DNA from 2 places in the Promicromonospora sp. CA-289599 genome. Region 2 is predicted to be linked to the other one. Evidence: predicted binding sites of a transcription regulator. Region 2 holds the regulator's gene; the other holds the start of a gene.
The links. The regulator LexA, encoded in region 2, represses DNA repair genes until DNA is damaged. The targets are predictions, from matches to a motif close to TCGAACANNTGTTCGA.

Region 1 (4,974 bases), on a different contig from region 2:
GTACCGCTGCCGGACGGAGAGGTGCTGCTCACGAGCGAGCCGCTGCCTGGCGGCCTGCTGCCCGGCTCGACGACGGCGTGGGTGCGCGCCGCGGTGTGACGCGCGGCCGGCCGGTCAGCCGTCGGTGTTCGGGGACACCGGGGCGCCGGTCGGCGTCGGCGTGGGCGACGCGGTGGGGCTCGGCGTCGGCTCGGGGGTCGGCTCGTCGGACGTAGTGGGCGTGGGCTCCGGAGTCGGCTCCTCCGTCGGGTCGGTGGTCGGGTCCGACGTCGGGGGTGGTGGGCCGTCGGTCGGCGTCGTGCCCCCGCCCCCGCCGCCTCCGCCGGAGCCGGAGCCGGAGCCGGAGCCGGAGCCCGGGTCGGATCCTGATCCGCCGGAGCTGCCGGAACCACCGGTGCCTGTGCCTGCGCCCGGTGTGCCTTCGCCGGTGGCGCCCTGATCGGGCCCGGCGCCCGACGACGCCGTCCCGTCCCCCAGCAAGCCCGCGTCCGCGCCGCCCGCGCCGTCATCGCCGTCGTCGCGGGGTTCGCCCGCCTCCGTGTCGTCCGCATCGCGCGGGCATGTCTCCGCACGCTCGCCGGTGTCAGCGTCGTGGATGTCGTCGGCGGGGACGAGCGGCAGGTCGAGGGCCGTGCGCTCGACCGGGCCCGTGGTCTCGGTGTCGGGGCGGTCCGCCCACAGCATGGTCAGGCCACCGATCCCCAGGGCGAAGGCCGCGAGCACCCCGCACCCGACCGCGACCATGGTCAACCTGCGCACGCCGGTGCCGGGCGCTGGAGGCGGTGTGACCGACTCAGCTGGTGCGGCTGGTGGGGCTGGTGCGGCTGGTGCGGCTGGCAGGACTGGTGAGGCTGGTGAGGCTGGTGGGAAGCCGTGCGCGACGGCGTCGACGTCCGACGCTTCCGGCGCACCGTCGTCCGGCAGGCCGGGCAGCGCGACCAGGTCCCAGGCCGGCCCGCTCACCGAACCTGGGGCGAGCTTGCCGAGCTGCGCTGTCTCGAGCTGCTCGAGGTGCCGTGTCGGCCGCGGGTTCTCCCTCACGCGGGAACGATAGCGCCCAAGGGTGAAAAGCCGGAATCTCGACAGGCCCGCTGTGGGACGATCCGCCGGTGACGACGACATGGCGGTCCGGACTGGAGCAGTGGCTGGACGACCCAGAGGGTGACGAAGGCCCCGCACCGGAGACGAGCCATCCGGCATTCGCCGAGGTGGCGCCGCCTCAGTTCTACGACAAGGGTGACGAGTTCGCGCCGTTCGGCAACGACTCGGGGTCCGACATGCTGGGCTCCGAGCAGGACTGGTATCGCGACGGAATGACCGACGCCGACCTGCCGCGGATCGTGATCGGCCCTCTCGGCGACTGGGACACCGAGAGAATCGCGGACGGGCTGTGGTCAGGCGAGTCGGACTTCATCGACGACTGGTTCGCCGCCTGGGGTGACTCGGATGCCGCTCATCACGTGTATCACGAGACCAACGGGGTGATCGCTGCGACTGTCGGGCAGTTCAAGGTTCGCGGCCTGCTGAACCCGACCATACGGAGGGTTGGTCTTTTCGCGCTGGCCGTCAAGCAGGGCAGCCTCGACGACGGCGACGTACGGTACCCGCACTGGGAACACAGAGCCCGAGCCCGAGCCGGCGCCGAGGCCGTGCGCAGGGTGCTGATCGCCGCCCCCGTGGTCGGCTCGCCCCTACATCGGGGTGAACCCCTGCCCACCGGCCTCGACCGGAAGGCGCTGGACACCCTCGGCGGCGGCCCAGCCGCATGAGCGCGCAACAGGAGCGGAGCGGCATACCCCCGGCCCTGCAACGCGCGAAACGCATGGCGATGGCGTCGATGCTGACCGGCGTCGCCGCGGCGCTTGTCGGCGCCGTCGTCTGGCACGCCGGCAGCAAGGGCCAGCTCCTCCTGGTCGCGGGCATCATGAGCGGCCAGACCCTCGCCTTTCTGTTGTGGCTCTTCACCGGCTTGTCCGTCATCGTGCTGGGGTTGGTCGGGTTCCGGCTGTTCGTCATCGGGTACGAGGCGTTCACCGCGACCATGGCGGCGCTCTTTCTCTGCGCGGTGATCCTGGCTGCCGCCGTCGGCGTCCTCATCACGGGCCTCCTCTCGCTGCTGAGCGCGGAGGTCACGTACAAGACACTGCACGAACTCGACCGCCCCGCCGGGAGGCAGGTAGTCATCGAGGAATCCGTGTCGTTGCGCGGCAGCACCTCGTGGCGGTTCTACGTGGGCGGGCCGTTCCTCTACGACGAGATCACGGCGCCGACGACCACCGTCGAGTGCGCGGAGCTCAGCAACGCAGGGCAGACCACGTTCGAGTACGGCGAGTACCTGCTGCGGACCGGCAGGGAGGGCAGGGATGTCATCACGTACGCCCCCGAGGGACACCTGAGCTGCCACCACGGCGACGTATCGCGGATGGTCCTCCCGGACTGACCGCCGGTACGAGAACCTAGCCGAAGCCAACATCTCGCCGTACGACCAGGTGTCGCGCAGCCAGGCGAGCGCCATCAGGGGCGGGCTTGGACCCCCTCAAGGCCGATCCTCGCGGAGCGCTCGGTGCGGACGCGGCCCGGCCGCTGGCACTTCTCGAACAGGCCACGCGACATCTGCATGACGCTCTGAAGAGTTATCCACAGATTTGAAATCCAGCAAGCGGATCGCACGCGTGTTCGACATAATAGATGCACTGAGGGAGCGAGAACTAGAGACCAGCAGCGATCAAGATGGGCGGGGGTGGGCATGGTGGAGCACACGACGAACAGCGGTCCCGCTGGTGACCCGCCTCCTGCTGCGGCCTCGATCGAGGAAACCCTCGCCCGGATCGAGAACGAGATCGACCACCTCACCACCCAGACCAGCCCGGAGACCCTGACCGGGTGGGATGCGCCGAGCATCGGCCGCCTGGTCGAAGCGCACACCCGGATCCGTCGGCTGACCGGCCGCCTGGACGGGGTCCGGTACACGCTGCTACCGAGGATCGAAGCCGAGGGTTCCTGGCGCTCCGGTGGCATGACGCGTACGTTCACGTCCTGGCTGAGGCTCCGTGAAGGCATCTCCGCACACACGGCAGGCAAGGACATGACGATCGCGCGGCGTCTCGCGACGGCGCTGCCCGCCACCCGGGAGCGCCTGGTCGCCGGAACCCTCGGTGTGGACCACGCGAGGGTGATGACGGAGGTCGCGCCCACGAGCGAGACGCGTACGGATGCGTTGGCGTGGTTGATCGATACCCGTACCGGGCACACCACCACCCCGGAACAGTTCGTGCAGACCGTTGCCGTCGACCTCCCCGACCCCGCAGACGACCCGGACGGGGCACGGACCCGGGAGCTGGTCACCCAGGTCCTGGAAGGCGCGGTCACGGACGGGACCCTGGTCACGGGTGAGGGCATCGTCCTACGTGAGGCGGGTGTGTTGAACGCGGACCAGTTCCGCACGGTCGCGCGCCGGTTCGCGACCGTGACCGACCCGGACACCGACGACCTCGATGACGACAAGGCGGCCCGCGGTGAGTTCTTCGACCTGGCCAAGACGTTCGGCGGGTACCACGTGGCCGGGTTCCTCACCGACGAGCACGGCCTCCTGGTCAGCACCGCGATCAACGCGGTCCTGGGCGCCCCGTCCGCGGACGACGGTCGCACCACGACGCAGCGCCGCGCACAAGGCCTCGCCGACATCGCCCGGGTCGTGCTGGACACGAACCAGGCCTCCCCAGGGGCCGCGATCGCCCCGCACCTGAACGTGACCGTGTCCTGGAACGAGTTCGTCACCCAGGTCACCCGCACCCGCGACGGCCTATGCCTGTCCTGCGGACAGACCCGACCCGGGCGCGGCAACCGCCCGGGCGCGGGTCCGAACGTCCCGAGCACCAGCACCGGTAGCGGTAGCCCGACCGGCAGCCCCACCAGTAGTCCGGGTGGAGACCAGGGTGGCTGGAGTACCGCGGGAGCAACAGTGTCCGGGTTCTTGTCCTCCGGTGGTCCGGTATTCACCGAGACCGGCGGCCGTGCCCCACGCGCCCTCGTGCGCCGCCTGGCGTGCCACAGCGCGGTCACCCGGATCGTGTTCGGACCCGACGGCGCCGTCCTGGACGTCGGACGCGCGCAACGCACCGTGACAGGACAGATGCGACGCGCCGTCATCGCCAGAGACCAACACTGCGTCTGGCCAGGGTGTGACCAACCACCCTCACGCTGCGAGGTCCACCACGCCATCACCCACTGGGCCGACGGCGGAAACACCTCCATCACCAACAGCGCCCTGCTGTGCTGGTACCACCACCAACTCGTCGACACCAAGAACATCACCATGCACTGGACCGGCAAGACCACCACCACCGACAACGACGCGACCACCGGTGCCCTGCTGGAGACCGGGTGGGCCTTCACCGACGCCTACGGACACCGCATCCGACTACCCGAACCCATCGAAGCCCCACCACCCAGCACGAACCCGAGCCCGGATCCACCAGACGCCGAAGCCGCCTGACTTACGGGGCGTGGTGGCGGGACCATCACAGCGCACGCTCAGAGCTGGACTGCCGAGTCAGGCACCGACGGATCGCTACGAGGCATCCGCGCCCGCCGAGGGCCGCTTCGCGCTCGGACCTGGCAGTCGCAGGACCACGTGGCACCTCGCGCGCCACTCAGACCTGAACTCCTGCCACCGGATTCAACGACTCAGCTTGATCGGCTTCAGGCCTTACCGCCGGATCCCGTCCGGGAGCGCCGTCCGTGAGGAGACCGCCACGATCGTCAGGCACAGCGCGACGGCGACCGCACCGAAGCCGAACATCTCGCCGTACGACCAGGTGTCGCGGAGCCAGGCGAGCGCCATCGGGACGAAGAACCCGATGTAGGTCAACGAGTAGAAGACGGCGGTCAGTCCGGCGAGCTGGCCCGGCCCGGCGATCCGCGCGACCTCGCTCAGCCCGGCCACCAGTGCGAGGCCGTAGCCGGTACCGAGGA
Region 2 (4,974 bases):
CTCCGAGCCGTGCACCGCGCCGGTGTTCACATCGCCCGCGGAGGTCCGGCTCCGAGCCGCGTTCTTGCGGTCCAGAGCCTCCTTGAACTTCGCCTTCGCGTCCGTGCTCGGCGCTGTCGCGACCTTGGGCTCTTCAACACCCTTGGTCTCGGCCACCTCGGCATTGGGCTTCTCGTCCGTCACACCGATCACCTCCTCTTGTTCCGGGGGTCCCTCGATCGGGTCCGTCGTCGGCCCCAGCCTGCACCACGGCGCAGCCGGGTGCCAACATTTTTGGATTTCACCTGGGCGAGCGCGGCCGACGACGGCGCGCCGGGCCGGGCCGGCTCCTATGCCTGAGCGGCGGCGGCCCGCTCGGCGCGCTCCGCGCGGAGCGAGGTGATCGCGCTCTCGAAGTCCTCGAGCGAGTCGAACGCCTGGTAGACGCTCGCGAACCGGAGGTAGGCGACCTCGTCGAGCTCGCGCAGGGGGCCGAGGATGGCGAGACCCACCTCGTACGCGTCGATCTCCGCGCTGCCGTTGCTCCGCAGGGTCTCCTCGACCCGCTGGGCCAGGATCGCCAGGTCGTCGTCGCTCACCGGACGCCCCTGGCACGCCTTGCGCACACCCGCGGCGACCTTGTCGCGGCTGAACGGCTCGGTGGCGCCGGAGCGCTTGACCACGGACAGGCTCGCGGTCTCCACGGTGGTGAACCGCCGGTTGCAGTTCGGGCACTGCCGCCGCCGCCGGATCGACAGGCCGTCGTCGGCAGTCCGCGAGTCCACCACGCGCGAGTCGGCGTGGCGACAGAACGGGCAGTGCATGCTCACTCCTGCGTGGTCGACCATCGACCGGAGGCCTCCGGTCGCGCCCCGACCGTAAGCGGGCAAACCACCCCCTTGCAACATAGCCGCAACATTCGTCGGTGAATCGACGCCTTCGGTCACTCCTTGGGCAGGAGCAACAGCTCCCCGACGCGCACGCTGCCGGTCGACATCCCGTTCAGCTCCTGCAGCCTGCCGACCGCGTGCCGCACGTCCTCGCCGGGCCTCGCGACCTCCTGGGCGAAGCCCCAGAGCGTCTCGCCCGGCTGCACCGCATGCACCCGGACCTCGGTGGGCTCCCCCGGGGAGCTGGCGACCGCCGTCGCCCCCCACGTGACCATCGGTGCGACCAGCAGCATGGCGAGCAGCACGAGGACCACGCGGCCGCGCCGGGTGAGCCGCAGGCCGGCCAGGCCCAGCCGGTCGGCGAGCGTGCGCCCCTCCGCCGGGGTGTACGCACGAACCGCAGCCGGTCCGGCCGCCGGTGCGTACGCCCGGCCATACGACGGCGCATACGCCTGTTCATACGTCGGGGTGTACTGCCGCAGCGGGATCACGTCCCCCATGGCCCCTCCTCGAAGTGTGCAGAGCTTCTGTCGTTCATACAAGCGTTCGTCGAACGCCCGTACCATTGTGTAGCACGGGACACCGTCCATGTCGAGACACGCTCGAACATTCGTTTGAGCCGAGCGCGTTTGTGACCTAGAGTGGGTAGCGCACAGGAGAACATTTGTCGGAACGGGAGGGGCACGGGCATGACGGGACGGGACGGGACCAGCGACACGAGAGCCGTCGACACGGCAGCCTCCGGCGTCGCCACGCTGGACACGCCAGCCGACAAGGCGGTCGCTGACGTGCACACGATCTCGCCGACAGACCGCCTCACCGAACGGCAGCGCCTCGTGCTGGACACGATCCGGCAGTCGTTCGAGACGCGCGGCTATCCGCCGTCGATGCGCGAGATCGGCGAGGCCGTCGGGCTGGCCAGCCCGTCGAGCGTCAAGCACCAGCTCCAGATGCTCGAGAAGAAGGGCTTCCTGCGCCGCGACCCCAACCGGCCGCGCGCCATGGAGCTCGTGGAGCCGATGGCCGAGCAGGTCGACAAGCCGACGCGCGGCGAGATCCACTGGCCCGAGCCGCGCCGCAGCGGCCAGGTCCACTGGGGTGGCTCCGTGCCCGACGACGCCAGCACTCCCCCGCCGTCGTACGTGCCGCTCGTGGGCCGGATCGCGGCCGGTGGCCCCATCCTTGCCGAGCAGGTCGTCGAGGACGTGTTCCCGCTCCCCCGCCAGCTGGTGGGCGACGGCGAGCTGTTCCTCCTCAAGGTCGCCGGCGACTCGATGGTCGACGCCGCGATCTGCGACGGCGACTGGGTGGTCGTGCGGCAGCAGAACGTCGCGGAGCAGGGCGAGATCGTCGCCGCCATGATCGACGGCGAGGCCACGGTCAAGACGTTCAAGCAGACCGACGGTCACGTGCTGCTGCTGCCGCAGAACCCGGCCTACGAGCCGATTCCCGGCGATGAGGCCCAGATCCTCGGCCGCGTGGTCGCGGTGCTGCGGTCCCTGTAGCCGGTAGGGCGTCCAAGGACGACGAGAACGGGGTTGTGTTCCGATGCCGATCCGGCAGGAACACAACCCCGTTCTCGTCGTCCTTGGGGCCGTACGGCCGCTGCGTCAGAAGCCGAAGCGCTTCTGGACCGCGCGCACGCTCTCCGCCGAGGCGCGAAGGCCCGCCAGCTCGTCGTCGGACATCGGCACCCGCACGTTGGCCGTGACACCCCGCCGGTCCACGAGCGACGGCACGGACAGACACACGTCGCTGATGCCGTGGTAGTCGTCCAGCAGCGAGGACACCGGCATGATCCGGCCCTCGTCGTTGAGCACCGCCTCGATGATGCGGGTAGCAGCCAGGCCGACGGCGTAGTTGGTCGCCCCCTTGCCGGAGATGATCCGGTACGCGGAGTCGACCACCTCGCGGTGCACCTCCGTACGCACCGCGACGTCGAGCGGCTGCTTGCCGCCCAGGGGCTCCCAGTCGAGCAGCGGCACGCCGCCGATCGAGGCCGAGCTCCACAGCGCTATCTCCGAGTCGCCGTGCTCTCCGGCGATGTACGCGTGCACGTTCCCCACCGCCACGCCGCAGCGCTCGGCGAGCACCACGCGGAGCCGGGAGGAGTCCAGGACCGTGCCGCTGCCGAACATCCGCTCGCGCGGCAGGCCGGAGATCTTGAGCGCCGCGTAGGTCACGACGTCCACCGGGTTGGTCACCATGACGTACGTGGCGTCCGGCGCGACGTCGACCAGACCGGGCAGGATGTCGCGCATCAGGCCGATCGTTCCCTCGGCGAGGTCGATCCGGGTCTGCCCTGGCTTCTGCTTCGCCCCCGCGGTCACGACCACGACGTCAGCTCCCGCGCAGACGCCGACGTCGTCCGAGCCGATCACCTGCGCCTGGGGCGTGAACATGAGGCCGTGCTGGAGGTCGAGCACCTCGGCCTCGACCTTCGCCCGGTTCACGTCGTGCAGGGCGATGGTCCGCGCCGAGCCCCGCGCGAGCGCGGCGAACGCCAGCGTGGAGCCCACCGCGCCCGCGCCCACCACAGCGATCTTGGTGGTGCGGGTGCCGGAGGACCGGTCGGCCGGGATGTCCGAAAGGGCTGCCATGCTCCCCAGACTAGGTGTCGAGCCGGACTAGGTGTCGAGCCTCGCCAGCGCGGCGCGCACCAGTGCTGGGTCGGTGGTCGGCCAGAACCCCGGCATCGAACGAGTGAGGAACGATGCGTAGCGGGCCGTCGCGAGGCGCGGGTCGAGGACCGCCACCACTCCCCTGTCGTCCATGCTCCGCACGAGGCGCCCGGCCCCCTGTGCGAGCAGCAGTGCCGCGTGCTGCGCGGACACCGCCATGAACCCGTTGCCGCCTGCCTGCTCCACTGCCTTGGCGCGTGCCGCCTTGACCGGGTCGTCGGGGCGCGGGAACGGGATGCGGTCGATCAGCACGAGCTGGCACGACGGACCCGGCACGTCCACGCCCTGCCACAGGGACAGCGTGCCGAACAGGCATGCCTCCGGATCCTCGGCGAACTCGCGCACGAGCGTGGGCAGCTGGTCGTCACCCTGCGCCAGGATCGGGAGGTCGAGCCGCTCGCGCATGGCCTCGGCCGCGGCGTTCGCGGCGCGACGCGAGGAGAAGAGCCCGAGCGTGCGGCCGCCGGCGGCGGTGATCAGCTCCGCGATCTCGTCGAGCTGCGCCTCCGTCGTCGGCTCGCGGCCGGGCGCCGGGAGGTGCCGCGCGATGTACAGGATGCCCTGGCGCGGGTAGTCGAACGGGCTGCCGGCGTCGAGACCCTGCCACGGCGGGGCATCCTCGCCCTTGAGGCCGAGCGTGCCGGCCACCGCGTCGAACGTGCCGCCCAGCGCCAGCGTGGCCGACGTGAAGACGCCCGTCGCCTCGCCCAGCAGGTGCATCCGGATCAGACCAGCCACGTGCAGCGGCGCCGCGTGCAGCCGGGTCACGTTGTCGGCGAACCCGCCCCAGTTGTTGTCAGGGCGTGAGCACCACAGCACGTCGGCGGTCGTGTCCTGGAACGACATGCGTTCCGCCGTCTCGAAGAGCTGCAGCATGGCGCCCTGCGCCATCTTCAGGCCGGGTTCGGGCTGGCCCGGAGCCTGTCCCTTGCTACCGCTCGCCTCCGGCTTGAGCGTGCTCAGCACCTCGCGGGCGGCGTCGCGCACCGCGGCCACCGCCAGGCGCAGCTCGTCGGGCAGACCGTTCGGGAACCGTTCGGCGGGGGCCGTCACCAGCAGCGTCCCCAGCGCCTGGGCCGCGGCGTCCAGCGCATCGGTGTTGGTGCCCGCGTGCCGCCGTGCCAGGCGTGCCGCGCTCTCCACCGAGGCCATGGACAGGTCCACGGTCGCCGAGGACGTGACCCGGTCCGTGAGCTCGTGCGCCTCGTCCACCACCACGACGTCGTGCTCCGGCAGGATGCCGGGGCTACCGGTGGCCGCGATGCCGAGCATCGCGTGGTTGGTCACCACCACGTCGGCCTCCCGGGAGGTGGCCCGAGCCTTGTCGGGGAAGCACTCGGCGAGCATCGGGCACTTGCCGCCCAGGCACTCCATGGCGGTCACCGAGACCTGGCGCCACGCCCGGTCCGGCACGCCCGGCACGA

Region 1: ACQEVI_RS28120 (DUF222 domain-containing protein) is a predicted target of LexA. The motif match lies at 2,665-2,680, and genes of this name have one in related genera.

What each region holds. Positions count from the first base shown of each region.
Region 1 is NZ_JBNJNI010000002.1:136,220-141,193, forward strand. Features, by position in the region: gene ACQEVI_RS28100 (glycoside hydrolase family 13 protein) at 1-99, shown strand, start outside; gene ACQEVI_RS28105 (hypothetical protein) at 115-1,041, opposite strand; gene ACQEVI_RS28110 (hypothetical protein) at 1,110-1,769, shown strand; gene ACQEVI_RS28115 (hypothetical protein) at 1,766-2,440, shown strand; gene ACQEVI_RS28120 (DUF222 domain-containing protein) at 2,747-4,495, shown strand; gene ACQEVI_RS28125 (MFS transporter) at 4,709-4,974, opposite strand, start outside.
Region 2 is NZ_JBNJNI010000001.1:4,770,571-4,775,544, reverse strand. Features, by position in the region: gene ACQEVI_RS21275 (DUF5302 domain-containing protein) at 1-183, opposite strand, end outside; gene nrdR (transcriptional regulator NrdR) at 330-803, opposite strand; gene ACQEVI_RS21265 (LysM peptidoglycan-binding domain-containing protein) at 923-1,369, opposite strand; gene lexA (transcriptional repressor LexA) at 1,559-2,374, shown strand; gene ACQEVI_RS21255 (L-lactate dehydrogenase) at 2,480-3,469, opposite strand; gene ACQEVI_RS21250 (ATP-dependent DNA helicase) at 3,497-4,974, opposite strand, start outside.